DNA from 3 places in the Ruegeria sp. YTSC230 genome. Region 3 is predicted to be linked to each of the others. Evidence: riboswitches for the same ligand, from Rfam matches in the RefSeq annotation. Region 3 holds a riboswitch; each other region holds the start of a gene.
What was found. A riboswitch is a leader RNA that binds a small molecule or an ion and turns the genes downstream of it on or off. The one in region 3 is predicted to bind cobalamin.
Positions count from the first base shown of each region.

Region 1: another riboswitch for cobalamin. It lies ahead of AC2FD9_RS22545 (metal ABC transporter ATP-binding protein); the one in region 3 lies ahead of AC2FD9_RS18535 (hypothetical protein).
Region 2: another riboswitch for cobalamin. It lies ahead of AC2FD9_RS12225 (DUF1636 family protein); the one in region 3 lies ahead of AC2FD9_RS18535 (hypothetical protein).

Region 1 covers NZ_JBXWMC010000017.1:29,270-39,135, reverse strand. The annotation lists gene AC2FD9_RS22555 (metal ABC transporter solute-binding protein, Zn/Mn family) at 1-249, opposite strand, end outside; gene AC2FD9_RS22550 (metal ABC transporter permease) at 246-1,148, opposite strand; gene AC2FD9_RS22545 (metal ABC transporter ATP-binding protein) at 1,141-1,989, opposite strand; cobalamin riboswitch at 2,129-2,339, opposite strand; gene AC2FD9_RS22540 (DUF998 domain-containing protein) at 2,881-3,630, shown strand; gene AC2FD9_RS22535 (bifunctional aspartate transaminase/aspartate 4-decarboxylase) at 4,080-5,711, shown strand; gene aspT (aspartate-alanine antiporter) at 5,819-7,519, opposite strand; gene AC2FD9_RS22525 (hypothetical protein) at 7,848-8,015, opposite strand; gene AC2FD9_RS22520 (hypothetical protein) at 8,014-8,193, shown strand; gene sstT (serine/threonine transporter SstT) at 8,427-9,656, shown strand.
Region 2 covers NZ_JBXWMC010000005.1:271,588-281,453, forward strand. The annotation lists gene AC2FD9_RS12220 (bifunctional enoyl-CoA hydratase/phosphate acetyltransferase) at 1-775, opposite strand, end outside; cobalamin riboswitch at 923-1,130, shown strand; gene AC2FD9_RS12225 (DUF1636 family protein) at 1,232-1,588, shown strand; gene AC2FD9_RS12230 (ABC transporter ATP-binding protein) at 1,585-2,370, shown strand; gene AC2FD9_RS12235 (ABC transporter substrate-binding protein) at 2,381-3,331, shown strand; gene AC2FD9_RS12240 (FecCD family ABC transporter permease) at 3,333-4,346, shown strand; partial or broken gene AC2FD9_RS12245 (4Fe-4S binding protein) at 4,496-4,750, shown strand; gene AC2FD9_RS12250 (4Fe-4S dicluster domain-containing protein) at 4,811-5,011, shown strand; gene AC2FD9_RS12255 (chaperone NapD) at 5,008-5,301, shown strand; gene napA (nitrate reductase catalytic subunit NapA) at 5,298-7,790, shown strand; gene napG (ferredoxin-type protein NapG) at 7,818-8,636, shown strand; gene napH (quinol dehydrogenase ferredoxin subunit NapH) at 8,633-9,550, shown strand; gene AC2FD9_RS12275 (nitrate reductase cytochrome c-type subunit) at 9,563-9,866, shown strand, end outside.
Region 3 covers NZ_JBXWMC010000010.1:47,717-57,582, reverse strand. The annotation lists gene AC2FD9_RS18570 (ribonuclease T2 family protein) at 1-254, shown strand, start outside; gene AC2FD9_RS18565 (hypothetical protein) at 251-739, opposite strand; gene AC2FD9_RS18560 (hypothetical protein) at 932-1,390, shown strand; gene recR (recombination mediator RecR) at 1,465-2,058, opposite strand; gene AC2FD9_RS18550 (YbaB/EbfC family nucleoid-associated protein) at 2,123-2,467, opposite strand; gene AC2FD9_RS18545 (DNA polymerase III subunit gamma/tau) at 2,625-4,376, opposite strand; gene AC2FD9_RS18540 (protein-tyrosine phosphatase family protein) at 4,534-5,031, shown strand; gene AC2FD9_RS18535 (hypothetical protein) at 5,039-5,446, opposite strand; cobalamin riboswitch at 5,531-5,750, opposite strand; gene AC2FD9_RS18530 (alpha/beta hydrolase family protein) at 5,896-6,753, shown strand; gene rsgA (ribosome small subunit-dependent GTPase A) at 6,762-7,790, opposite strand; RNA gene ffs (signal recognition particle sRNA small type) at 7,949-8,047, opposite strand; gene AC2FD9_RS18515 (bifunctional 2',3'-cyclic-nucleotide 2'-phosphodiesterase/3'-nucleotidase) at 8,087-9,866, opposite strand, start outside.

The DNA.
Region 1 (9,866 bases), on a different contig from region 3:
AAAGATGATATCCGCCTGGGCAACGGCCTTCGCGTCTGCAACCGAAGGCTGATACACATGCGCATCCGCGTCCGGGCCCACGATTGTCGTAACCGTGGCCAGATCGCCGACGACCTCTTCGACCATGTCGCCGAGGATCGAAAAGCTGGCGACGATCTTGACGTTGCCTTCTGCCGCAACGGTCGGCAATGCAGCCAAAGCAAACGACACAGAGGCGATGCCGGTGTAGAGTGACTTTACAAGAGTCATTGTGCTCTCTCTTCTTGTTGAATTTGGGCAATGGGGATGTCTTTGGAAACAGACGGTTTGCGCATCCGTCTGCCAAAACCAAGGGGACCGAAAATGGCCGAGAACAGAAAGAACCCACCGGCAACCAAAACGATCGCCGGGCCGGACGGTGTGTCCGGGAACAGGTAGGACAGGGTCAGGCCGATCCAGCAACTGGACAAGGCAAACAGAAAACCCAGGACCAGTTGCCCGGTGATCGTACTGGCCCAATAGCGCGCCGCAGTTGCGGGAAGGATCATCAAGCCAACGGCCATCAACGTTCCCAGTGTTTTGAACGCAGCCAGAAGGTTCAGAACCAACAGCAGCATAAAACCCTGATCTACCAACCACGGTCGGCGCGTCTGCGTTTCGAAGAAAACCGGGTCACAGGTGCTGACAATCAGCGGACGAAGCAGAACGGCGAATGCCAACAATGTGACTGTCGCCACCCCGCCGACAAGGACCATCGACGCGTCGTCGATCCCAAGGATTGATCCAAACAGGAAGCTTTTTAGTGGAACTGCGGACCCTGCTGCAGACAGGATAAAGATACCTACCGCCAATGCGATCAGATAGAGCGAGGCAAGGCTGGCATCGCTGCGCAGGATCGTCCGGCGTGCCAGAAAGGCGGTCAAAATGGCGACGCCAACACCCGCGATAAGCCCTCCGACCAATAGCGACATGACCGACAGGCCCGCGGTGACAAAGCCGATGACAATGCCAGGGGTAATCGCGTGGGCCATGGCCTCACCAGCCAGCGATAGGCGACGCAGAACAAGAAATGCCCCCACCGGCGCGACCGAGGCCGAGAGGACCGTGGTTGCCACAAAAGCGCGACGCATGAAGGCAAAGCTCCACATTTCGACGATCAGGTCATACATTGCCGTGCTCCGCTGTTGAATGGGTGCCACGGAACATCCAGGACGCCTGACTTTCCGAGAGGTATCCTTGTGCAACCAGACGGTCTGGTGTCAGAACGTCATTCACCGGTCCATGGGTCGCCTCTTGCCCGCCCAAAAGCAGCGCGTGGCTGCAATAATCCAGCACCGAGGAAAGATCGTGCACCACCAAAACCACCGCGCGCCCCTCATCGCGCCATCGGCGGATAATCGACAATAGATGTGCTTCGGTACTTTGGTCGACCGCGGCAAACGGTTCATCCAGCAGGATCAGCGGTGCGTCCTGCATGATAACTCGCGCGAACAGCGCGCGCTGCAGTTGCCCGCCCGATAGCATATGCAGAGGCCGGTCAGCGATATCCAGCACACCGGCCTCATCCAGCGCGGCGGCCATCCGGTCACGCGCGGCGGCGTCCAGTCCGGTACGATAACCAAACCCGCGCCAGGCCCCCATCGCGGCAAGATCCCTCACACGGATGGGAAATCGGCGGTCGAACTCGGTCATCTGCGCTAGGTACCCAATGTCACGAGGACGCCCTTGCGGCCAAGTCAAACTGCCCGAAAGCGGATCCATCAAGCCCAGCAGCATCTTTACAAATGTGCTCTTGCCCGATCCGTTCGCACCAAGAACGGCAAGGGTCGTTCCGGCCGCGATATCCATGGAGAGGCGGTGAAACAATGTCAGGTCGCGGTAGCCCAACGTCAGATCGCGGATTTGCAAAACGGCCGACATCAAATCACCGCGTAAATCGCGAGCCACAAGAGCGCCGACAGCGCCAGAGCGCCCGCGACCAGCACCGGAACGCTGAATTCTGTCAGACACTTACCCCTTTGGGTGTCAGCTTTTTGCAATGACAACGGCAACGCCTCCTGTGTTCGGACAGGGGCAAAGCGAGCGCAAAGTCGTGCACGGTACGGACCGCTTGAAACATTGTCATCTCCCTCTGGGACACCCCGCCCAGGTTCATAAATTTCGGATGGCAGGTCTCCTGACTTGCGGGTCAAAGCTATCCCGATCCTTCCCAGGCTATTGCCCAGTGGACGATCTCGGGTCGCTCGCCGCCTACAGTTGCGGGGGCAGTCACGGAATTGGCCTTTTTACAGAACCGCACCGTATTCCCTTTTATCCCTGACCGCAAAATACAGTCGGGAACCATCGCGAGGACAAAATACGAATTGATTTGATTCGACAAGAGCGCAAACCTGTGCGGGATGGCTATTCGTTCCAGTCATCGGTCGACTACGGAGGACGCAGTAGACATGAGGCAACGGTGGATACTACACGGGCCCCGCTTCTTGCAGCTTCAGACGCACGCCAACGGTCTTTTTGACTGAATTTATTCTGCCCGGACTTTTTTGTCTGCAGTGGGATGATTTGGGTCTTTGACATTGCAGGTTATTCGCCTGACGGGGTGCCGATGTTAAGCGATTGATCTATTTGATCGATTGCCGTCTGAGCGGGGTGTTTTGGATAGTCTGACGCCGGTTGCGGCAAGGTGCAACCGCGGTTGTCGAACTAAGTTAAAGTGTTTGGTTTGAGGAAGAAGCGGATTTTCGCAAAACAGTAGCCAAACTTCCGATAAGCGGGACAAAGCTGACTAATGCCGCGATGGCGCAAAGGTCTGCTTTCGGAAGCGATCAGATGCACCTGAACGGAGGCTACTGATTTACCGGTGCCAGATTCTGGAAGTTGTGATCCCACTCTGTGATTGACATGGATGAGCGACGTGTTCTGATCGGCTTGCCTGACGGAAGGTGCCAACTCGTCAGGGCAATCGCTCTAAGAAGCGTGCGCGTCAACACAGGGGCAGAGCTTTTGCGGATAACTCTCTGGGGCAACTCACGATCAATAAGCCTTGTCGTTTTGCCCATTATTAGTGGACTTTGGTTGGCGATAGGCGTGGGCATCATAAGTGCACTGACCCCCAACTATTCGCATATCGACCAATTCATGAGCGCACTCGGGGCTGTAGGGGCCCCCTTGGCGACGTGGACCAACTATGCCGTCTTCATACCGACAGAGATTTGGCTTCTGGCGTTCCTCGCAAGACTAAACAGTTGCCTCCCAGGCAGCAGGACAAAACGAATCTCGATATTGCTTCTATCCGCTTACGCCATTCTTTTGATACTTGCCGCCTTTCTGCCTTGTGATGCGGGGTGTGATAGTCGAGGCAGCGACGAGAACATGACAAGCACGTTGGTCCATATTGCTCATATGGCAATTGCGGTGACGGCTTATCCGCTTGCGTTGATCGGTTTGCTGATCCTCAGCCTGACTGCCCCACCAAATTCGCTTCTGCGGCGCTTGGCGCCGCCAGCTACAATCGTCGGCTTCTGTTTGTTTTTCACAATTTTCTTGATGCCAGTAACACAAGGCTTATTCCAACGCCTCCTCGAAGCATGGATCTACTTCCAATTTATATCGCTGGGACTATATGCTGCTTCAATTTTGCCTCAAAACTGACCTTCCTGCGGTGTGCAGCATTGGCCAAAGTGGGCTCAGAGCGATCGTTCTCTGCCCCCAATTTGGATGACAGCCATCAGCTCGAAGCGGTCATTCCTTACATCCTGCCTCGGAGATAGCAGTCGTTCCATCAAGGAACGGTGTTGGTAGAGCAGGCCACCTTCTGGACATTCGCTGTTTGCGCAGTGTTGGCGGCCACGAATGACAGCAATGCGCAGATGGTGAACCTTGCAAATTTTAGTGGGATGTCAGCACTGAGACCAAAGCGTCGGCGTAATTTCCATAACTCTGTCTGCCCTGCAAAATGGTTACAGCCAAGGCTTGTAGCGAAGACTCGTAATCCTTGATTTTACGCCGTTCCCTTCAAATAGTGTTGTTTTCATTGACACATTGCCTTGCATGCGATCCGCTAAACTACGTCATCTGTTTTAACGCAAGGATTTGATGTCATGCCAGAATCGCTCAACCTGCATAAATTTGAAAACCTAAGTCCTTTCCAAATCAAAGACGAACTTATTAAGTTGGCGCAAAAAGAGGCTCGGCAGATGTCTCTGCCATACCTCAATGCCGGTCGAGGGAACCCTAACTGGATCGCCACTAAAGCGCGGGAGGCGTTTTTCCTTTTAGGGCAGTTCGCTATGACAGAAGCTCAGCGCCATCGTAATGAGCCGCAGGTCGGTTTGGCCGGGATGCCGCAAGGGCCAGGCTGTTATGACCGGCTAAAAGCATATTGCGCCAAATCGGTTGAAGGAAACGGTCCTCCAGGTGCGGAAACTTTGGTGGCCGTAGTGGATTTTGCGATTGAGAAATTTGGTTTTACACCGGAGGATTTCGTGCTCGAGTTGACCGACGGTATTGTTGGCGACCACTACCCGATGCCCGACCGGTGCATGGAGCACAACGAGGCGATTGTCCACGAATACGTTATGTGGGCGATGTGCGCGGGGCACCGACCGGATGCGAAGTTCGATATCTACGCAGTTGAGGGTGGAACCGCTGCGATGTGTTATATTTTCAAGGCACTCAAGAACCAGCGGTTGCTGAATGCCGGCGACACCATTGCGTTGGGTACACCGATTTTCACGCCCTATCTGGAAATGCCGGTACTTGAAGACTATGGGCTGAACACAGTGGATGTATCTTCGAAAGAAGAGGACCACTTTCAACTGAACGACGATGATTTTGAAATCTTGTCCGACCCGAAAGTCAAAGCACTATTTCTGGTCAACCCGGGCAACCCGTCTTCAGTCGCTATCAGCCCCGAAGTCTCGACTCGGCTTGTCGAGTTCGTAAAGAACCGCCGCCCGGACCTGATCATTTTGACTGACGATGTTTACGGGACCTTCATTCCGAATTTTCAGTCTATCTTGGGGCATCTGCCTGAGAACACGATCGGGGTCTATTCGTACTCCAAGTATTTCGGTTGCACCGGGTGGCGTTTGGGCGCGATTTTGGTGGCCGAGAACAACATCTTCGACAAGATGATTGCGGAGGCTCCGGACGAAACCAAGGCGGTCGTCAACGCCCGGTACGAAACGTTGACGCCTGATCCATCCTCGTTCAAGTTCATCGACCGGATCGTCGCCGACAGCCGCGATGTTGCGCTGAACCACACCGCAGGTCTGTCACTGCCGCAGCAGGTGATGATGACTTTGTTTTCACTGGTCGAGCTTATGGACGAAGAGAAGGCCTATCAGAAATTCTGCTGGGGTATTCTGAAGCACCGCTTTGACGAGTTGGTCGAAGGGATGGGCATCGAAGTTCCAGATAACCCGCTGTTCGACAAATACTACGGTATCATCGACTTCGAATTCTGGCTCCGTAAATACGTGGGAGAGGAGGTGGTCGAGTGGATTAAAGAGAATGTCCACCCGCTAGATATATCCTTCAAACTGGCTCAGGATCACGGGATCGTTTTGCTGAATGGATCGGGCTTTGACGCGCCCAACTGGTCAGCGCGGGTATCGTTCGCCAATTTGGATGATAGTGCTTACCGCCAGATCGGAAGAGCGGTGCGCGCGGTGGCCACGGGTTACGTGCAGGCCTACCGTGCCTCGAAAGGACTGCCGTTGCACGGTTGAGATCTAGCAATAGCAAAGAGGAACGGATCAGCGTGATGGTTTGCACAAACGCTGATCCCACCCGTCCAGGTTAGGACCCCGGTTGTCGCGCCCATTTCCGGTTTGACTCACGGAACAAAAGCCACAACCAACGGTCCCCAGAGCGTTAGGAAGATGTTAGCCACGGCATAGGTCATGGTGAAAGCTGGTGTGGGAGTCGAGTTTCCGGCCTTTTCCAATAGTGTCGCAAAACCGGGATTGCCCGAGCGTGATCCGGTCACAACCGCACAGGCCTCAATCGGGTTTTTAATACGCAGGGCGAAATAGTTGATTGGGAACTGCACGATCATGGGCATCAATGTAACCACCACACCCAACAGCAACAGCGTGATCCCATATTCCTGAATCGCTTCTAGTGCGGGCTTGCCTGCATTGAGGCCAACGACACCAACAAACACAGCTAGTCCAAAGCTCTGAAGGAAATTCGCGGCCCCTCGGTTAATGCCGCCGATCTTGGGTCGCCGGATGCGCATGTAGCCGATGATCAACCCTGTAACTAGGCAACCGAGACCGGACCCCAAAGCCACTTTGGTTCCTGCGATGACAAAACTGATCTCTCCTATCAGAAAGCCGATGGCGACGCCGATCCCCAATGCAATGAAATTGGTTACCGAGGCCGAAGGCGGAACGTAGCCCGCAACTTTCGCAACTCGATTCAGATCGTCCTTGTGACCGACAATACTGACCTCGTCACCTGCGTGTATCTCGGTGTTGTGCAGGACAGGGACATCATGGCCCATGCGGGTGATCTTTGAGATGTGAACGCCGCGCCTTTGATCCGCTGTCAGAGCCTCGCTCAATTCTGCCAACGTTTTGCCGGTCAGTTTGCGGTTGGTGACCACTACGTTGCGACGTTCCTCTACAACCGTCAGTTCAGGAGGATACTCTCCGATTTCACCACTGGCGCTACCCTCGAACTGGGTCAAAGTCGCTACGAGGCCGGAGACGACCACAACGTCTCCGGCATTGACCACTGTTTCAGGATTCGGATCCACAGGAGCGCCATCGTGGAGTAACCGTTCGACGATCAGATCACCATCATAACCGCTTTCGATGTCTTTGACGGTTTTTCCGGCAATGGTTGCATCGGCATTTACCTGATAGGCTCGGGCGTCAAACCGGTTCATAGGAAGGAACTCACCTTCCTCTAGTTTGCGACCGCCGCCGCTGAGTTTCTGAGCCAGCTTAATCGCTTCTTGCCGCAGGTCGACACGCATGATGATTGGAATGACACTAACTGCCAATATTGGGCCGATCGAGCCGAAGATATAAGTAACCGAGTATCCTACGGCGATGTTGGTTTTTAGCTTTTCTGCCTCATCTGCGGCCAGCCCAAGCAGATCGATGGCATTTCCAGCGGTGCCGATGATTGCAGATTGTGTCAGGCCACCAGCGGCCAATCCAGCCGCCAACCCTTTGTCCAAGCCGGCCAACCGAGCCACAACAATAACAAAAAACAACCCCCAGAGGGTCATCATAAACGCGGCAAGTAACTTGGTCAGCGCAGTTCGGTTCAAGGCCGCAAAAAATTGCGGGCCGCCATTATAGCCAACCATAAAAATGAAGAGGGAAAAGAAAACATTCTGAACATCGGTACTGAGGTTGATACCGCCGATCTGGCCAATGAAGACCGCCACCAACAATGTACCAGCGATGCCCCCCAGTTCGAACTTGCCGACCCGAAACTTCCCTACGCCGTATCCCAGACCCAGACAAAGAAACAGTGCCATGATCGGGAAGGCGCGCAGTTGTTCTGTAATCAATTCCATTGTGAAATCTCCCGCGTCCCAACGGTGGTCCTTTCCGTTCAAGATACAGCGCCTTACTGTATTGAAAACAAAAAATTTAGACGATGGGCGTCGTGCGGGCTTTTCGAAAGTAATTGGAATAAACTTTTTGAAGAGCAGATTGCTTTCTGACCCGGTCTACAGGAATGAAGCCGCAAGTTTGAACCTTGGGCGACTGTGTACAGGACACCGTCTTCATACACGCAGTTAAGTCTTCAGTCTCTGCTCTCAGACAATTCCAGTTCCGAGAGTATGGCCGCGTTGTTGGCGTGAAACTTTTCTTGGGTCTATTGGAAGACAACCAACAAATTTACGCTGGAGAAAAGACGGTCATCCAGGCTGGCAGCTTTTTCCGCTGACCCGCCAAGTGCGCCTCAAATCCAATGTCCGCTTCGGGCTGCGACCGGTCAACCGTACACGCACCACCCAGACGGCCAAGCAATGGCGGCTCGGGGCCCAAAGCGGGCGTCTTCAGCATGCTTTCTTTGCTAAGACCTGTTTCTGAAAGCGATGGATTAGCGCTGTTCGAAACCGGACTTTGTCACACCATCCTTGCCAATGCAGCTTCTGGTTCATCACTGGACCGCATGGGTAAGAAAGGAGTCGATTCAGAGTACAACCACTTAGGGAGCTTTATTAAAAATCATTTATCTTGAGTGAACCATGCAAGTAAGTTGACGCAAGGTAAACCTTTGTAATGCTTAAGCAAATCATGAAATTTTAGTTTCAAAACAAATACTTCAAAACCGAGCGACCAAGGCCTAAGCCAACTAGAGCAGTTTAATTCCGCGCCAAGACGTCCAAATAGCCACCAGCCCTTGAACTTCAACCGTGCCTCCGCGGGCGTGAGTTTCGCCCGTGAGGTCCCTATTCAAACAGGATGGTCCCCATGAATTTTCTTCTGCGTGGTAGCCTGGTTACTCAAATCACCATCGGTCTTGCCGCCGGTGTTCTGCTTGCCACCCTTTGGCCTACTGCCGGGTCAGCGGTCGGCCTGCTTGGCGACTTCTTCGTCGATGCATTGAAAGCTGTTGCACCAGTTCTGGTGCTGATCCTGGTTTGCGCTGCGATCACAAACCACAAAAAAGGCAGCGAGGTGCGTATGGGCCCCGTGGTGCTTTTGTATATAGTCGGAACCTTCGCAGCTGCACTGGTTGCGGTTGCAGCCAGCTACATGTTTCCGGTTACTCTGCATTTGACAGGTACGCCCGAGCTTTTGGATGCTCCGGACGGTTTAGCTGAGGTGGTCAAAAATATCCTGCTGAAAATCGTGGACAATCCGGTGAATGCTTTAGCAACCGCTAACTATATCGGCATTCTCGCCTGGGCCGTTGGCCTGGGGCTTGTTTTCCGTCACGCCAGCGACTCGACCAAGACCTTGATGTCGGATCTGGACGGCGCGATTACCAAGATCGTCGCAGCGATAATCCGAGTGGCTCCAATCGGCATCTTTGGTATCGTGGCTTCGACAATTGCTGAGACCGGCATTGAAACACTTGCAAGCTATGGCCAACTGCTGGCGTTATTGCTTGGCTGCATGATTTTCATGGCGTTGGTTGTAAATCCGCTGATCGTGTTCCTGCGCATTCGCAAGAATCCATATCCGTTGGTTTTCACATGCCTGAAAGAGTCCGGGATTACCGCTTTCTTCATGCGCAGCTCGGCCGCCAATATTCCGGTAAACATGGAACTTTGCCGTCGTATGGATTTGGATGAAGAGACTTACTCGGTCACCATTCCAATCGGAGCGACAATCAATATGGCCGGTGCCGCCATAACCATCACAGTGATGACGTTGGCAACTGTTCATACAATGGGAATTCAAGTTGATTTCGTCTCAGCTGTTTTCCTGAGCATCATTGCTTCGATCGCTGCCACTGGGGCTTCGGGCGTAGCAGGAGGATCACTGTTACTGATCCCAATGGCCGCCAGCTTGTTTGGCATCGACAATGCGACGGCCATGCAAGTGGTCAGCATTGGCTTCATAATCGGCGTGCTGCAAGATTCTGCAGAAACCGGTTTGAACTCGTCGACCGACGTTCTGTTCACTGCGGCGGGATCGTTTCAACAAGGCGACCCTTACCCACGCAAATTGCCTGCGGCACAGCCCACGGCTTAGCCACTACGTAAAACACTTCAACCGGTGGCACTGGTCATCGGTTGAAGGACAGATTGGTCCGCATGTAAGGCATCCGAAACTGTTGCAGTGAACGAACGGTTCCGGTTTGGGCCAATTTCACGGTTTTCAATGTCCGGTTTCGGGAATTCACGCTGCACAGCGGCGACGGAACCGGCACTTTGCCGGTCTGTGGTGGCAAAATTCACCGCA
Region 2 (9,866 bases), on a different contig from region 3:
CCAGCCCGACCGCGCGTTGGGCGGCCACTTCGTGGTCTCGCGCTTCAATGATTTCAGCTCCCGACAAATCGGCCCCAAGCTGGGCGGCAGCGGCGGTGATTTTGTCCGGGTCGCCAACCAAAATCGGAGTAATGATGCCGTTTTCCAACGCGAGTAATGCCCCGCCTAGCGAATTCGGCTCTTCCGGGGCGACGATCGCTGTGGGCATCGGGTCCAAAGGACGTACCCTTTCCAACAAAGCGTCGAAATGCCGGTGACGCTGAACGATCAGTCCCGGCACCTCGACCGAGTCGAAGGTCAAATGCCGCGACGGTGGCGTGACCTGTACGGTACCGCTCAGGATCAATGCGTTATCCCCGACCCGGCGCACTTCGGCGGAACAGGTCAGGTCGCCGTCTTCACGCTTTTCGGTAACAGCCACAAAGGCGGTCAGTTCTTCGCCCGCCATAACCGGAGCATGAAAACTCAGGTCCGCCCGACGTGTTTGCGTACCGGCCCCCGGCAAGATGTTCCCAATGACAGCAGCCACCAGACCAGCAGGCCACAAAGCGGGCGCGACAGCCTCGGGGTGTCCATCTCCATCTCCGTCATAGGCCGCCAGATTTAGCGGGTTGTGATCACCCGAAGCCGAGGCAAACGCGTACAAGTCGTCCACGGTGCACAATCGGGTGACCTGCGCCTTGTCGCCTACCTTCAATTGAGAATAGGTTCTGTTTTCTTGAATTTTCATCTCGTCCGGCTTTGTTTTTGAATGCGTGTTCGTCGTTTCAAACATTGGATGTGCGGCCCCCCGGAACCAGAACATATCCACCTTTGTTGCTACATTTCTGCAACGCAGCGTAGTCAGATCATTGGCAAATGACAAATGACCTCTGTGCGTGGGGCGGCGCGGATTATCGCTTGACCCAAAATCGGAACTCGGGCAAGCATCACCCACGATGGTTCCCTATGGTTCGCCAAGGGATGAAAAGGGAATACGGTGAGGTTGCCAACAAGCGCCAAGTCCGTGACTGCCCCCGCAACTGTAAGCGGTGAGCGACGCCAAATACCCACTGACCCCAAATGGGTCGGGAAGGATGGCCAAGCCACGACCCGCAAGTCAGGAGACCTACCATCCGATGTTCAACCAACCCGGGGCGGGGCGTCCTGGAAGGAGGCTTTATGACACGTCTAAGACGTGATGACATGATTTGCACCTTCTGCCCGCGCTTGGCAACAGGCGGAGTGGGCCATGTCGATCAGTCCTGATCATTTCCTTCTGATTTGCGAGACCTGCGAGGGTTCTGACCGGGCGGATTCATTGCGCGCTGCACTTGCAAGCAAGCTTCCATCCAGTTTTGACATCCAAAGCGTTTCCTGCATGGCCGGTTGCGGTCGTCCCACAACCGTCGGGTTTCAGGCATTCGACAAAGCGCAGTACCTTTTCGGTGACATCCAATCGGCTGAGGACGTGGATGCTTTGGCCGAATTTGCACATCAATACCATCGCATCGCGGATGGGTGGACCAACGCAACGCAGCGCCCGCCTGCCCTTCTTGAAAAGACTCTGGCGCGCCTGCCGCGGCTAAAAGTGGAGACAAGCGCATGACCTGCGGAGCTTTCCTTGAGGCGCGCGGGCTGGAGTATTACGCCCTGAACGGCGACGTACTGCTGCAAAACATCAATTTCGAACTGAATGAAGGGGCCACTCTGGCAATTGCCGGCCCAAACGGTGCGGGTAAGACAACGCTGCTGAATCTTTTGTGCGGCGGTGAAGAGATTGTGCTGGGGGACGTTTTGGTAAAGGGGCGCAGCCTTCGGCAGCTTTCGGCGATGGACCGCGCCCGAATGATCGCCGTGGTCAGTCAGCAGGAATCGCCGGACGGGCGTTTGTTTCTGCGCGACTACGTGGCCCTTGGGCAAATCCCAATCCGCGCCGACCGATCTGCGGCTGAGCACGCCCTGGAATTGGACCGCATCCTGAATCTGACCGGACTGGTTGCCCTCGCTGACAAGCGGATGGCCGTGTTATCCGGCGGGGAACGCCAGCGCGCTCATATCGCAAGGGCGCTGGCGCAGAACCCGTCGTTGCTGTTTTTGGATGAGCCGACGAACCATCTGGATCCGGACGCCAAGGGACGCATGCTGTCGCTGGTGGCCGAGCTGGGCATAACGGTGGTCATGATCGTCCATGATCTGGTCATGATCCCGGAATTCGCGACCCATGTCGCGTTGATGAAATCCACGCGTCTGACCGGTTTCGGCCCCGTGCACGAAGTGCTGACACCCGAAAGGGTCCGTGAAACTTTCGGTGTCGATTTTCTTAGCTTTCAGCATGAAGGCCGCATGATCCCGGCACTGGATATCCGAAGAACCACTACCTCAAACTAGGAAAAATAACATGAAAAAAACTCTCTGGTGCGCTGCACTGATCAGCGGCATTGCAACTGCCGCAACAGCGCGCGAGATCACCGTCGACAATTGCGGCGAGCCGCTGGTGTTTGAAACTCAGCCCGAGCGGCTGGTCGTGCACGACATGAACATGACCGACATGGCTTTTGCGCTGGGTTTGCAGGACAAGGTCGTTGGCCTGACAGGCATCACTGGCTGGTACAAAACCAGCCCCGAGTTTGACACCCTGCGCGGCGACATCCCGGAACTTGCGCCTAAGTACCCGACAGTTGAAAATCTGGTCGCTGTCGAACCCGACCTTTTCTTTGCGGGCTGGTACTATGGCATGAAGCCGGGCGGTGACGTGACCCCGGACACGCTTGCGCCGTTTGGCATCAAAACGATGATCCTGACGGAAAGCTGCGTACATCTGGATAAGGATCGCCCCGAAGCCAGCATGGACCTGCTGTTCACGGACGTCCTTCGCTTGGGCAAAGTCATGCACGTTGAAGACAAGGCAGAAGAGCTGGTTTCCGGTTGGAAAGAAGAACTGTCCGCGATTGAGACGCAGACAGCCGACCTGCCCAAACCCCGCGTTTTCCTGCTGGACGGCCCCGCCGATGCCCCGTTTACGGCTGGTAAGTTTGCCATTCCCGACGCGATGATTGCTGCCGCTGGCGGCGAGAATGTCACCCATGACATGGACACCAGCTGGGGACGTTCATCGTGGGAGGCTGTCGCCGCGTCAAACCCGGAATTCCTGGTTTTACTTGATTATCAAACTGGAAATGGCGCCGCGGATACCTTCAAGTTCCTACAGGACCATCCTGTGATGTCTCAAACGGACGCAGTCAAGAACGAACGCTGGATTGGTCTGCGCTACGAAGAACTGACACCCGGACCTGCCAATATCGAGGCAATCTCGAAAATGGCCAAGGCTATGCATCCGGGTCTGAACTGATATGGGCCGACTTGGCCTGACACTCTTACTGGGGGCGGCTGTACTGGCCGCCCTTTTGCTGACCTCGACTATCTACGGAACCACATCCATTCCGGCCTCTGACGCGCTAGCCGGTGTCTTGTTGGGCACAGGATTGGTGGACGGAGAGATGTCTCCGCTCCACCGCATCGTGTTTGACCTGCGCTTACCACGCGCGCTGTTTGCCGCGGTGATCGGTGCCGGATTGGGCATCGTCGGCGTTGTCCTGCAAACCACCACACGCAACGATCTGGCGGACCCGTTTCTGTTCGGACTGTCCTCTGGAGCTGCGGCGGGAGCTGTCTTTGTCATTACAGTAACCGGAGATGTGCTGGGCTTTTGGACCCTGCCACTGGCCGCGTTTTTCGGAGGGCTTGTCGCATCAGGCATTGTGCTGGCTTTGGTTCATGGGCTGCGCACAAGCGCGCCCGAAAAACTGATCCTTGCAGGGCTAGCAGTTTCGTTTTTGTTTTCAGCCATTACCAATTATCTCATTTTCGCGGGCGACAGCCGTGCGGCCCATTCGGTAATATTCTGGATGCTTGGGGGTCTGGGTCTTGCCCGGTGGGAGACATTCCCGCTTGTCTGCGCCGGTTTAGTATTGATCCTCGCCTATGCAATGTACCGTAGCCGCTGGCTTGATGCGCTGCTGACTGGTGATTTGACCGCCGCCACCCTGGGTGTGCCTGTTCAGGGCTTGCGGTTCCGAATGTTCTTCGTCGCAGCACTTGCGACCGCTGTGTTTGTGTCCGTTGCGGGTGTGATCGGTTTTGTCGGCTTGATGGTTCCGCACATCGCGCGCGGTATCGCGGGGCCTTTGCACAGCCAGCTTGTGCCTACCGCCGCCATTGTTGGGGCAGCGTTGCTTACAGGCTCGGATATCCTGAGCCGTCTGTTGCTTGCCCCGCAAGAGCTGCCTGTTGGTATTGTCACGACATCGCTGGGATCGGTTTTTGTCTTTCTTCTGTTGATCCGAACCGCTCGACCTCGGCGCTGATCGCCAAAGGTCGCATAGGTGCAAAAGTTAAAGTTTCCCAAATGACTAATAATAATCGGGCAAAATGACCTAAATCAAAAAAGACCCCCACAGATCACGGTATGCGATACACTCGATTACAGGAATCGAGTGTAGCCAGGTCGCATGCAATGCAACAATTGACCAGCCGACGCGCGTTTCTAAGCGCCAAGATTAGACCAGAGGACGGCAATATCGCCAGACCTCCGGGCTCGGTTGAGCTGTGCTTTGTTGAAACATGCAGCAAATGTGGTGATTGCGCAGATACTTGCCCCGAAGATGCGATCGTCATCGGGACAGACGGATACCCCCTGTTCAAGCCAACTGACGATCCCTGCACCTTCTGCGGTGACTGCGCCCGGATTTGTCCAACCGAAGCGATATCGATTGACCGTTTGCCAGACTGGCCATGGCGCGCCGCGCTTACAGCGGACACCTGCCTATCTATGAACGGCATCAGTTGCCGCATCTGTCAGGACAATTGCGAACAAAGCGCGATCCGTTTCAAACTGATGACCGGCGGCCGCGCAGAGCCGGTGCTTGACCTTGATACATGCAACGGCTGCGGGATTTGCCCAAGTTTATGTCCCGCCGATGCCATTGCGTTGGAACGCCAACCTCAACCACAAATGGAAGCTACTCAATGAACATCTGCGGTTGTCTCGCCCATGTCGCACCTGATCACACGAGCGCAGCAGCGCGCGTGATGAAGGACACGCCGGGTGTCGAAATTCACGCCGAAACAGAAGATGGGCGATTTGTTGTCGTCGTCGAAGACACGCCATCACGCCTTGCGTCCGAGATCATCATGGATCTGCACCAGATCCCGGGCGTCATCTCACTGACACTGACCTATCACCATTTCGAGGATCCCGCGGACGCCCATCCGCAGCCCGATGCCCCAAGCCCAACCCCCAGCCGGAGGCCCACGCAATGACACATTCTGAATCCCGTCGGACTTTTCTCAAGGCCTCAGCGGCCGCAGCAACGGCGTCGGCCGCTGGTATTCCGCTGGCGACCGGTCAAGCCAATGCCCAGGCCGGAGCGCCAGACATCCGCTGGGACAAGGCGGCTTGCCGGTTCTGTGGTACAGGCTGCTCTGTTCTGGTTGGCACCAAAGAAGGTCGCGTCGTTGCGACGCAAGGTGACCCAGACGCGCCTGTGAACCGGGGGTTGAACTGTATCAAGGGTTATTTCCTGTCCAAGATTATGTACGGCAAGGATCGACTGACTACGCCTTTGCTGCGCAAGACCAATGGCGAATACGACAAAAACGGTGAATTCGAACCGGTAAGCTGGGACGAAGCGTTCGATGTCATGGCCGCAAAATGGAAAGAGGCGCTGGCCAAGAAAGGCCCGACCAGTGTCGGCATGTTTGGTTCCGGCCAATGGACGGTTTGGGAAGGCTATGCGGCCTCCAAACTGATGAAAGCCGGGTTCCGGTCTAACAATATCGACCCCAACGCACGGCACTGCATGGCATCAGCTGTTGTAGGCTTCATGCGGACGTTCGGCATTGATGAGCCGATGGGCTGCTATGACGATTTCGAGCACGCGGACACGTTCGTTCTGTGGGGTTCGAACATGGCCGAGATGCACCCGATCCTGTGGTCGCGCCTCACCGATACACGTCTGACCAAACCGGATTGCGAAGTGCATGTACTGTCGACGTTTGAGCATCGCTCGTTTGAACTGGCCGACAACGGCATCGTTTTTGAACCGCAGACCGATCTGGCGATCCTGAACTACATCGCCAACTACATCATTCAAAACGGCGCGGTAAACGAAGACTTCGTCAAGAAGCACGTCAACATCACCAAAACCGCCACCGATATCGGCTATGGCCTGCGCGACACCAACGCACTGCAGCAAGAAGCCGAAAATCCGAACTCGGGAAAGATGGATCCGATCAGTTTCGAAGAATACGCCGAAGCCGTCGCGCCCTACACGCTGGAATATACCTCTGAACTGTCTGGTGTCCCTGCAGACAAGCTGGAGAAACTGGCCCAGCAATATGCCGACCCGAACCGTAAAGTGATGAGCTTGTGGACCATGGGCTTCAACCAGCACACCCGTGGGTCCTGGGTGAATTCGCTGATGTATAACGTGCACTTGCTGGTGGGAAAGATTTCCGAACCCGGAAACTCACCGTTCTCGCTGACGGGTCAACCGTCGGCCTGTGGTACGGCGCGTGAGGTGGGGACCTTTGCCCACCGTCTGCCGGCGGACATGGTTGTTACGAGTGATAAGCACCGCGAAATCTGCGAAACCGCATGGAACATCCCCGAGGGCACTATCCCGCCCAAGCCCGGCTTCCACGCCGTGTTGCAGCACCGCAAACTGAAGGACGGCGAACTGAATGCCTATTGGGTCCAGTGCAACAACAACATGCAAGCCGCGCCCAACATCAACGAAGAAGGCTATCCTGGTTACCGTAACCCGGAAAACTTCATCACAGTCTCGGATCCTTACCCAACTGTCACCGCAGTTTCGGCCGACTTGATCCTTCCCACGGCCATGTGGGTTGAGAAAGAAGGCGCCTATGGCAACGCCGAACGCCGTACGCAATTCTGGCGTCAACAGGTGCAGGCACCGGGTGAGGCCAAGTCGGACCTGTGGCAGCTGATGGAATTCGCGAAACGTTTTACCATCGAAGAGGTCTGGGGCGAAGAGCTGCTGGCCAAGATGCCCGAGCATCGCGGCAAGACCATGTATGACGTGCTTTATGCCAACGGTAAGGTCGACCAGTTCCCGCTGTCGGAAACGGCGGAAGGGTTCCACAACGACGACGCGGAGCATTTCGGCTTCTACGTTCAGAAAGGTCTGTTTGAAGAATATGCCGATTTCGGACGCGGCCACGCGCACGACCTTGCTCCGTTCGAGATGTATCACGAGGCCCGTGGCATGCGCTGGCCTGTCGTCGACGGCAAGGAAACACTCTATCGCTTCCGCGAAGGGTATGATCCGTATGTGCCGGAAGGCGCAGACGTTAAGTTCTACGGCTACGAGGACGGCAAGGCCAAGATCATCTTTGCCCCCTATGAGCCCGCCGCCGAGGAACCGGATGAGGAATTCGATCTGTGGCTATCCACCGGTCGTGTGCTGGAACACTGGCATTCGGGTTCGATGACCCGCCGCGTGCCCGAACTGCATCGCGCGTTTCCGTCAGCCGTTGTCTACATGCACCCGGAGGACGCCAAGGATCGCGGTCTGCGCCGTGGGCAAGAGATCGTACTCTCCACCCGCAGGGGCGAGGTGACCAGCCGGGTTGAAACGCGCGGCCGCAACAAGGTGCCACGCGGATTGGTCTTTATGCCATGGTTCGACGAGCATCAGCTGACCAACAAGCTGACGCTGGACGCAACTTGCCCGCTGTCGAAAGAGACCGACTACAAGAAATGCGCCTGTAAGGTCGAGCGCGCGTAACGGACAAGCGAGGCAAAGGCCGTCCCCATGCCCTTTGAAGGTAAACCTCTTTCGCCGCAACGGCGTCGCTTCCTGCAGGATGCGGCGCGTGCGTCGGGCGGCTGTGTGGTCGCTGGGTCATTGTTGGCATGGCTTGCCCGCGATGCCCGCGCGTTGCCGGCCGAAGCGTTGCGCCCCCCCGGCGCGCTACCGGAAGAGGCGTTTCTGTCCGCTTGCATTCGCTGCGGGCTTTGCGTGCGGGATTGCCCTTACGACACATTGAAACTGGCAGAATTGGGCGTGGATGCGGTTGCTACTGGGGCGCCCTATTTCACAGCGCGGGATGTGCCTTGTGAAATGTGTGACGACATCCCTTGCGTGGCCGCCTGCCCCACCGGTGCATTGGATCCAGCCCTCGACAATATTGATGATGCCAAGATGGGCGTTGCCGTCCTTGTCGATCAGGAGAACTGCCTGAACTTCCTTGGCCTGCGCTGCGATGTCTGCTATCGCGTCTGCCCCGTGATTGATGAGGCAATCACGCTGGAAACGGCCCATAACGAACGTTCAGGCCACCACGCACTGTTCATCCCGACAGTTCATGCGGACCACTGCACAGGCTGCGGCATGTGCGAGAAAAGCTGTGTTCTGCCCGAGGCCGCGATCAAGGTCCTGCCTGCGCGCTTGGCCCGCGGCAGCAGTGCCGATCACTACCGCAAAGGCTGGGAAGAGAAAGAGGCCAAAGGCGGTCCCCTTGTTGAAGGGCTTATCGATCTGCCGGACCGACTGCCCGGACCGGGCACCGACAACCTTGCCGCGCCGGGCGGGTTCGCCCCCGCATACGAATTGCCGGGGGTCGGGCAATGAGAACACGCACACATATGCCGGCCGGAATGGAGGCCATCGAGGAAAAAGGTTGGGTGCGCGCCCACAAATACCTGCTGCTGCGCCGCGCAAGCCAGTTGCTCTTTCTGGCTGTGTTTCTTCTGGGACCGTGGTTCGGCATCTGGATCGTTCAAGGCACGCTTGCGGGATCTTTGACACTGGGCGTGCTGCCGCTGACAGACCCGCTTATCCTGCTGCAAAGCGTGATCGCTGGGCATTGGCCGGAATTGACGGCCCTGATCGGCGGAGTGATCGTTCTCGCCGCTTACGCTCTGATTGGTGGGCGCGTCTATTGTTCATGGGTTTGTCCGATCAACCCAGTCACCGACGCAGCCAACTGGTTGCACAGACGTTTGGACCTGCCCAAAGGCTGGCAACCCAAGCGCAGCACCCGCCTTTGGATACTGGCCACTGTTTTAATCGTCTCGGGCATGACAGGCGTGATCGCCTGGGAGTTGGTCAACCCGATCACCATGCTGCATCGCGGGCTGATTTTCGGCGCGGGGTTCGTGTGGGCCATGATCATTGCCATCTTCGTGTTCGACCTGTTCGTTTCGCGGCACGGTTGGTGCGGTCACATCTGTCCGGTTGGCGCATTTTACGGCCTGATTGGTGCCAAAGGTTTGCTGAAGGTCAGCGCCCCGAACCGGACAGCCTGCGATGATTGCATGGATTGCTATGCCGTTTGCCCAGAAAATCAGGTCATATCTCCTGCGCTGAAAGGTAAGTCGGGTTCCACACCACTGATCCTTTCCCCTGACTGCACCACCTGCGGTCGTTGCATCGACGTGTGCGCCGTCGACGTCTTCAAATTTACTCACCGGTTCGACGACAAGGTCGCCGCACCTACTGATCCAGTTCCCGCGCCCGATCCGCGCGCAGCCAGACCTATCTGAGGGAGTGCCAAGATGAACAAGCCAACCCGAACAGGCCTTATAGCCCTTATCCCCGTTTTGCTCTTGGGCGGATTCGCCCTTGCGCAATCAGCTCAGGTAGAATCCCTGCGGGGCGCCGATGTGGATGAACTGATCCCTCTGGAACAGATCCACAAGAACGTCGAAGGGCGCATGCAGCGCAACTATCGCCAACAACCGCCGCTGATCCCGCACTCGGTCGAGCAATACCAGATCGACACGCGCACAAATCAGTGCTTGTCCTGCCACGACTGGACCAAAGCCGGCGAACGCAACGCCCCGACATTGTCGATGACAC
Region 3 (9,866 bases):
ATGAGGCGGTTGAGCGTCCTCAGGTATTCCGCAAGCTGGACGCCTCGGTCAAATTGCCTGCATCGGTCGTGGAAGAAGCATTTCTGAAAGCCAACCCCGGCCTTGAGCGCGACATGATCACTGTGACCTGCAAGCAAGGCTATATCGAAGAGGTCCGCCTGTGCCTGTCGCGCGACCTTGAACCCGTACCCTGCGGTCGCGACGTGATCCGCGATTGTACGGCCAAAGACGCCCTGTTTGATCCGATTCGTTAGAGTTTCTTGTTCTGGCAGTCCCGGGCATATTCCAGCGCTTTGGCCGTGCCTTTCAGATCAATCGCCATGACCACCTCACCTGCGGGGTTGTAGACCGTCATGGTCTTGTTCTGGGCAATCGCATTCACGAAGCTGCGGTCAGTGAAAAACACGGTCGCGCCGGGCACATCGCGTTGATTGAAGCCGATGGCAGTGGCATCATAGCTTTTGCCGTCCAGATCGAACCGGATCGGATAACTCTCACCCTGTTTGATGTCGCCCCACGCCTTGTTGTAGACGGCGAAATACCCGCGATTGTCCAGCGCGTCATAGCCCAGCCGCACGACTGAGAGGTCCTGATAGATCGTCTGGATCAGGCATCCATTCCCCAGCGCGGGGTCCATCATGATGTTCCAACCTTCGACAAATCCCTTGTCGATGAGTTGTTGTGACCATGCGGCGGTCGCGGTGAAGGCGGCGAAGGTGAGGGCGAGAAGGCGGGTCATTTTGGTCTCCAAAAGCATGTGTCTTGTCCCGTAGTATTTATCAAAAAAGTGATGAGCCGGATAAACCCCGGACGCTGACTACAGACCATCTTGGAACCCTGTGCAGCCCTTCTCATATTTGAGGCCTGAGGCCATATTTGGGCCATAGTCTGGAGTTCCTATTTGTGCATTCGATTTGGAGTAATACACAGAATGCGCTCAAAAAACCAATTTGTGGCCGCCCTTTTCACTTTTCTGATTTGTACAAGCTATGGGGTTTCTGCAAGCAGTGACGGATCGGGGCTGAAAACAACGCCAACCGGGATACCATGGTACGTTTCCGACCGCACTTCGAACTATCCCGGCGCGGAAGCCGCAATGCGTATTGCTTCCTCAAAATGGAGAGAACCCTGGGCGATGAAAATCAAATCTGGCAAAGCCAGCGGTAAGTTCCGCTTGGTTTCAGTGAATGGGTCTACCTATGTGGTACTAGCAAAGATGAAAGGGCCATTTTCGCTAAGCGCAGAAACCGTCAAAACTGCAAGGGCTGAATTGCTGCGCGCTGCGGCTGGCAAAGCTAACTGTACAACACAAGGCGGAATTCTCGCTAAATACACACAGTATAATGATATCGAAAAGATGGCGGCAAAGGTTCAGTGCAGTTTTCTATAGGATGCATGCATTACCGTAAAATCCGGTTTGTTTTGCCAGTTTGATGAAAGGGTTTGGCAGTTTGAAGACGACCTTTACAGTTCTTTCCTTGACCGCAGCGCAGCGGTAATCGTCCCATCATCCAGATAGTCCAACTCGCCCCCAATCGGCACACCCTGCGCCAGTGAAGTCAGACGGACCTGTCCCTCCAATTGATCCGCGATGTAGTGGGCGGTGGTTTGCCCATCGACCGTGGCGTTCAGGGCCAGAATGACCTCAGAAATCCCTTCGGCCATTACCCGGTCCTTGAGGCGCGGAATGCGCAGCTCGTCCGGGCCGACGCCGTCCAAGGCGGACAGCGTGCCGCCCAGAACGTGATAGCGACCCTTGAAAACTGCAGCGCGTTCCATCGCCCAGAGGTCGGCGACGTCTTCGACCACGCACAATTCTCCGGTCGCGCGATCCTCGCTATCGCAGATGTCGCAGATATCGGTGGTGCCCACGTTGCCGCAATTCAGGCATTCGCGGGCGGTGGCGGCCACCTGCTGCATTACGTCCGACAGGGGCGTCAGCAGCAGGGTGCGTTTTCGGATCAGGTGCAGCACCGCGCGGCGAGCCGAACGGGGGCCGAGGCCCGGCAGTTTGGCCATCAGGTCGATCAGATTGTCGATATCGCTGTTCGAACTCACGGCGTGCGCTCCTGCAAAAGGGCCGGGCAGTTGTGCCCGGCCTTTGGGTCGTCAGGAGTGTCTATCAGAACGGCAGCTTGATGTCTGCGGGCAGACCCATGCTTTCGGTCAGCCTTGCCATCTCTGCCTGAGAGCGCTCGGCCGCTTTGGTTTGCGCGTCCTTGATAGCGGCCAGAATCAGATCTTCGACAACTTCCTTATCGTCGCCATTGAAAATCGACGGATCGATGTCCAGACCCTTCAGCTCGCCTTTTGCTGTGGCGGTGGCCTTCACTAGCCCTGCACCGGATTCGCCTACAACCATCAGGTTGTTCAGCTCTTCCTGCATGTCCGTCATCTTGGTCTGCAAATCCTGTGCGGATTTCATCATCTTGGCCATATCGCCCAGACCGCCGAGTCCTTTGAGCATTTCTTTTCTCCTGCAAATCGGTTTGCCGCCTAAATACGGATGCTGCCGGTAGGGTACAAGGGGAGAGCTTTTCCCGCCCGTCGTCAAGGTCTTTGGCAAGACCTTTCCTCCCGTTGGGCCCGGCAGCGCGGGAGTGTTTCCGCTTTGGTCGCTCGGATCAATCCTCCTCGAACGGATCCCATTCGTCTTCGACCTCCGGCAGGGCTTCGGTTTCGACCTTGGCGGCGCGTTCTTCCGGGGTTTCGATCCGCTTGATGCGCGCTTTTGGAAACTGCATCAGAACGGCTTGAACCAGTGGGTGTTGTTCGGCCTGTGCTTTCAACGCCAGATCAGCCGCGTCTCGTACCTCGGCGATTGTTGCTGCGTCCCCGTCGGCCACAATTGAGACGGCCCATCGGTTTCCGGTCCAGCGTTGCAAGGCCGAACCAAGCCTTTGCGCCAGATCGGTCGGCGCTTTGTCCGTCGGCGTGAACTCGATTCGTCCCGGGGAATACGAGACGAGACGCACGCCGTTTTCGACCTCAACCAACAGTTTTACATCCCGGTTCGTGCGGATCAGTTCGACCACGTATTCGAAGGTTGGATAGTGTGCCAGCGCGGTCTGGACGTCCTGGGCAAGCGCTGCAGTGGGCGCCCCTGCAGGCCCGCGTTGCGCCGAGAGATGCGCAGAGGACGTCGCCTGTGCAGGTGCATGAGTTGGCACAGCCACACCACCGCCAGGTCCCCCGCTTGGTGGGGGGGGAGGTGCATCCTGTAGTCGTTTGATAAGCTCTTCGGGGCTTGGCAAATCGGCCACATGGGTCAGACGAATGATTGCCATTTCGGCGGCCATCATCGCGTTGGGTGCTGCAGAGACCTCTTCCAGCGCCTTCAGCAACATTTGCCACATCCGCGTCAACACCCGCATCTGCAGCGCCTCGGCCATCTGTTGACCCCGCGCGCGTTCATCCGGTGAGACGGTGGGGTCATCGGCGGCATCGGGCGTGATTTTGACCACGGAAACCCAATGGGTGATCTCGGCCAGATCGCGCAGAACGGCCAGCGGATCGGCCCCTTCGGCATACTGGCCGCTCAACTCAGTCAATGCCCCAGCCGCATCACCGCGGAGTATCATGTCCATCAGATCCAGCACGCGCCCGCGATCTGCAAGGCCAAGCATTGCCCGAACCTGATCGGCGCTGGTTTCCCCTGCACCATGTGAAATCGCTTGATCCAACAGCGATGTTGCATCGCGGGCAGACCCTTCGGCCGCTCGTGTGATCAAAGCCAGCGCGTCTTCTGCGATCTGTGCGTTTTCCGCTGCGGCGATTTTGTTGAGCAGACCGATCATGTCCTCAGGTTCGATCCGGCGCAGGTCGAACCGCTGACAGCGGGACAGCACAGTCACCGGCACCTTGCGAATTTCGGTCGTCGCAAAGATGAACTTCACATGCTCAGGCGGTTCCTCGAGCGTTTTGAGCAGCGCATTGAAGGCGCTGGTCGACAGCATGTGAACTTCGTCGATGATGTAAATCTTATAACGCGCACTGGCGGCACGATATCGGACACTGTCGATAATCTCGCGAATGTCGTTCACACCGGTCCGGCTGGCGGCGTCCATCTCCATCACGTCGACATGGCGTCCTTCCATGATGGCCACACAATGTTCGCACTGGCCGCAAGGTTCGGTCGTTGGCTTGCCTTCGCCATCGGGGCCGATGCAGTTCATACCTTTGGCGATAATCCGGGCAGTGGTGGTTTTGCCGGTGCCGCGAATACCGGTCATGATAAAGGCCTGCGCGATCCGATCCGCTTCGAACGCGTTTTTCAGCGTGCGTACCATTGCGTCCTGTCCAACCAGATCAGCAAAGGTTTCGGGGCGGTACTTGCGGGCAAGAACCTGATAGGCGGGGCTGGGCGTTTCGGTCATGTCTGCTCTGTCAGATTCGTGTCAGAAATGCAGCGTAGAGACCCGGGCCGCCCACGTCCACAGCAGGCTTTGTGGAATTTCGGTTTGGACAGCGTCTGTAAGCGGGATAAACCAGCTGTCAAAATTTGGTGGGCCGGTGGCAGTAGGAGCATTAGCTTTGGCAAAATTTGCGATCTACGCGCTGCCTGTTGGCTCAGGCATCTTGGCGCTGTCCCCCTTGCCGGGCGGCGGCGGTGGGTATGTGGACGATCTGAGGGTGATACAGGACTGGAACCCTGATCTGGTGATTTCAATGACCACCGAGGCCGAGATGCGGCAGGTCGGCGCAGGCGGTTTTGGTCGAGACGTTCAAAGCAGGTCCGCGACATGGGTGCATCTTCCGGTCGAGGATTTTGGCACACCGCCCCTGCCAATCGAAACTCTTTGGCCCCAAGCCAGCGCAGCCGCCCGGCAGGTTCTGTCCGACGGTGGACGCGTGCTGGTGCATTGCCGGGGCGGTTGTGGGCGGTCGGGGATGGTCGCGCTGAGGCTCATGGTGGAAAGCGGCGAAGATCCAAACCACGCGCTAAACCGGCTGCGCTTGGCCCGACCATGCGCGGTGGAAACGGATGAGCAGATGGCTTGGGCCATGAAACCGGCCCAGAGCGATCAGTGAACTAGGATCAGGCCGTGGCTTGTTGAACAACCTGATGCGATGGACGCGGTGCAAGGGCCGATGCCTGAAGCATGGCGCAAGGCAAGGCCGCCAAAACACCAGCAGGCAGAGTGGAAAAGTCAGGGCCGAACATCATATCGGCGTATTCGTCCAACGTGTCGGCTGAGTCGCCTGTGTTTGCCCCGCAATAGACCCTGATCCGGGCCGGGCTGGCGCGAAACCGTGCGGTGCAACCCTCATCGCAATGGGTCAGTTCGCTGGAGCCGTCCACCTCAAATTCGCTGGTCGTCATTGGTTGTGCTGTTGCCATCGCCTCGGCCAATGCCCGAGCCATTTGGGCCAATGCGGGGCAGGTTTTCCCCGTTTTCTGGCACAGGGTGGCGGTGAATTCGTGGGTCGTTGTCTTCCAGATCATAATGCGCCCTCCGCGCGGTGAGCGGGGGACGTGGAACAGGGAACTCAGCGTACTGAAGACCTGCCCGGACACCCCGCCCGAGTTTCGGTTTTTACTTTGATGGCAGGTCTCCTGACTTGCGGGTCATTGCTTTGCCGACCTTCCCAGCCTTTCGGCCAGTGGTATTTCGGCATTGCTTACCGCTTACAGTTGCGGGGGCAGTCGCGGCCTTGGTCCGTTCCGGCATTGCCGGGCTGGACCGCACCGAGTTCCCTTTTCATCCCGCCCCAATATAAGGACGAGAACCATCACCTCATCGCTAGCGGTTGTAGGTGGCTTGAGTCAAGCGGGCTGTTTTCCATCGTTCAAGTGGACGCTTGGTCACTTTGAAAATCTGTTGACTCTAGTCGCGCAAAAGCGCCGATATGCCATTATGTGAACCGAATAGTTCAGATGCTTGCGAGGGCACCATGTTGGACAACACTCCGGTCGTTTTGACCGAAGATTTCACGTTTTCTGCCGGAGAGGCCGAACTGTCGGCACGGCTGTATATGCCTGCCTCGGCACCTGATGTGGCGGTTGTAGTCCATGCAGCCACAGGCGTACCGCGCGACTATTACCAGCATTTTGCGCGGTGGTTGGTGGAAGAACAGGGTATGGCCTGTCTGACCTATGACTATCGCGATTTTGGCCACTCTCTACGCGGGCGCCTGCGCGATTCGCAGGCCACGATGGCTGACTGGGCGTTGATCGACATGCCCGCTGCTCGCGCTGAAATGCGGCGCAGATTTCCCGCGGCCCAGCAGTGGAGCATTGGCCATTCGGTGGGTGGAATGCTGGGGCCAATTCAGCCCGATATTGAGCAGATCGACCGGATGATCTGTGTCTGTTCAGGTTTGGTGACGGTATCCGACCACCCCTGGCCGTATCGCGCACTGGCGACAATGTTCTGGTATGCCCACCCGCCATTGCTGGTTAAGGCATTGGGATACCTGCCGGGCAAGGCACTTGGGTTCGGCTCGGACCTTCCGGCACGTGTCTACTGGCAGTGGCGTAAATGGTGCACCGCTGCGCTGAGCTACGTGCCGGATATCGGCAAAAGCCTTCCAGACGCCCGTTGGTCCGCGTCGGAAACACCTGTTGATCTGTTCACAATGGACGATGATCAGGTGGTGCCCCCGAACGCGGTTTGGCGCCTGGCCGATCTTTACGGTCCCAAAGCCCGCCGGCATCAGTTGTCGCCGAAAGACTTTGGATTGGCCGAGGTCGGTCACATCGGCGCATTTGCGCGCCGAAATGCAAACATATGGCCCCGGTTGATCGCCTGAGTCGGTATTTACAGATTTTTGCGGGATTTCTTGTCCTGCATCACCGATCGTACCATCTTACCAAAGGCCTTGTCGCGCGCACGAGACTGCGCCACGGTTTCCGAGTTCCTTTCATCCTCGCGCCGCAGTTTTCGCCAACGCTCTAGCCGCTCTGTGTCAAGGGATCCGGTGGAAATCGCATCCTGCACAGCGCATCCCGGCTCGGCCTGATGCTGACAATCGGAAAAGCGGCAGGTTTGGGCCAATTCCAGAATGTCGGAAAAGACCTCATCGACGCCATCTTGTGCATCCAGCAACCGCAAAGCCCGCATGCCGGGTGTATCGACCAACCAGCCTCCGTTCTGCATCGGATGCAACGCGCGGGCAGTTGTCGTGTGCCGCCCGCGCGCGTCGTCCTCGCGAATGCTGGAGGTTGCCTCATCCAGACCAGTCATGGCATTGACCAATGTCGTTTTGCCGACACCGGATGAGCCAACCAATGCAGCGGTCTGCCCACTGGGACACCAAGACAGAACTTGCTGCACGTCCAGGGCATCCAATGCATTGATTGCCAGCACGGTCAGAAACGGTGCCAGCGACTCGGCTGCTTTGGAGAAATTACCAGGATCGGTACAGGTATCGGCCTTGGTTAGAACGATCACCGGATAGCACCCGGCCTGATGTGCCAAAGCCAAATACCGTTCCAGTCGGGCCAGATTGAAGTCGGCATTGCAGGAACTGACGATGAACAGCACATCCACATTGGCGGCGATCAACTGGGTTTCGGCCCCGGTTCCAGCGGCGCGGCGTTTCAAAAGGCTGCGGCGTTCCAGCAGGTGTTGAACCCGGTTTTGATCATCCGCCAATACCCAATCTCCGACGGCAAAGTCGCCCGTCGGCTGGTTCAGGGTGAGCAGAGGTGTTTCACCGTTGATGCTTGCGCCGATCAGGCGATCACGGTGAACGGCTGTGATGCGAAAGGGAACGCATTTTGGATTGGCCGCATGTTGTGCGGCAAAGTGTGAGGACCATCCCAGGTCCGAAAGTGTAAAGGACATTATTCTGCCTGTGTTCAGGTACAGCTATCCGTCTGGATGGCGGTCGCGCATCCAGCGGTAATTTGTTCAGGCAGGTGTGAGGGTCGGCCTCAGAAACGCTCTGCCCAAAGGGTTTTTGCTACAATCATAAAAGCCCTCCTGCGGCTAACGATTCAAGTAAGTGAGAGGTTGGACATCGACCCAAGCGGGGCTCGTTGTGGCTGCTTCCTTCCGGACCTGACCAGGTTGGCGAGGCGCTCGCCCGCGCCAACCTCTCGAAAATCGATATAGGGAAGACACGCAGAAATGACAACCCGTCACAGTGAGAGTTGAATGCGCAAAAACCCTTCGGCATCCGTTCCAGCCAGCGTTGGGCTGAACTCTGCGATGTCTGCGAGGTGACGTTGTGCCTGTTGGCCGGTCTTCAACAGGACAGAGGATCCCGGCATGGGCGCAAAACGGAATGGGCAGGGGCCCTGTTCCAGCGATTCAGCGGGCATTGCACCGGTCAGGTAATCCTTTAGCGCGTGTTGGATCGGCAAAGCCGGAACGTTGATGATTTCGGCGTCCCGTATGATCGGAAAATGCCCGCCGCCGCTGGCCCGATAATTGTTCAGTGCAACGACAAAGCGTTGTTCGGCCGTCACCGCGTGGCCTTGGAAACGAAGATCTGAGATGCGCTGGTATGCCGGATTTACCAGTCGCCCTTCCGCATCGAACCGAGGCGGAACGCTCAGGTCGATCACGTAGCTTAGCCCGAACAGAACATCGAAATTGTGTCCGGCTCGATCAGGATTGACCAATTCAGTTTGCACGCCGGGTTTCACCTGATTGAATACGCCCGCAGACATTTCAAGCCAATCTCTGATGTGCTCTCCTGTCACCGCGACCGAACGAAGTTCGTTTGGAAAGATGTTCAGATCAGCCACGTGCCGCATACGCATGACGCCCGCAGGAATGTCCGAGTAAAAGCGAGGCCCGGCGCGACCACCGAACTTCGAAGGTGCCACGGCAGACAGCAATGGTGTCGCTTTATGGGGTGTGCCCTTCAGGATCTGGCGCACGGCCGAAGCCTGTGCTGCGGCCACCATCGCAAGCCCGCGATCCTTGGCGCAAAAGCTGAAATAGCTGTGCAGGCTCTGATCCGTATGCCCAATCGGTTCCGCGGCCCGTTTTCGTGTTGCGGAATGCACATCTGAAAACATCGCTACCAACAGCGGGTCTTCGGCCGCCGGGTCAGCACCTGAGACCGGGCGCAGTTCAGTGCGATGAGCCGCGACCGACCAGCCCTTTTCCGTCGTGGCAGTCAGCGTCAGATCAATCACGCCAAGATGAGATCCGGCAGATCCCGGCATGACAACAGGTGTGCCATGCACCATACCGCCAGTGGCATCGACGTGTTCCAGCCCAGCGTGTGACTTCCCCGGCAGGGTCAGATGCGTGTGCCCGGCGATGATGGCGTCAATGCCCTCAATCGCGGCAAGGGGGATTATCGCGTTTTCAAGATCGGGCGCGGGGTCGACGGACCCCAGCCCCGTATGGGCAAGCGCGATGATCACGTCGCAGCCGTGGGATCGAAGCTCTGACACTTTAGTGCGCGCGCAGGTCAAAATGTCGTCTATTCGGACGTCATTACCCAGCCGATGAGATTCCCAATTCCGGGTCTGCGGCGGAACGACCGAGAAGACGCCGACGGTTAGCGAGGCTTGGTGCCCCGCGACCTCAACCCGGCGGGTTAGAACTGCCTGATCCTGCCAGACCTCGTTGGCACCCGGGCTATGAACATTGCTGCAAACCACTGGACAGGGGGCCTGCGAAAGGATGCTGTCCAGTATATCTTGACCGAACCCGAAATCATGATTTCCCAACCCGATCGCATCATACTCTAACGCGCCAAACGCCTGCATCAGCGTATGAGGCTTATCGGCCTGCTCGGCGGCCAGCTCCCCAACCGGAGTTCCCTGCAGCGAATCGCCGTTGTCAAAAAGCAGCACGGTTGAGCCATCCGCCTGCGCCTCAGTTCGGGCTTCACGGATCAGGCTGGCGGTTCGGGTCAGGCCGATTGTGGGTTCAGGGGTGTCAGAATAGTAATCAAAA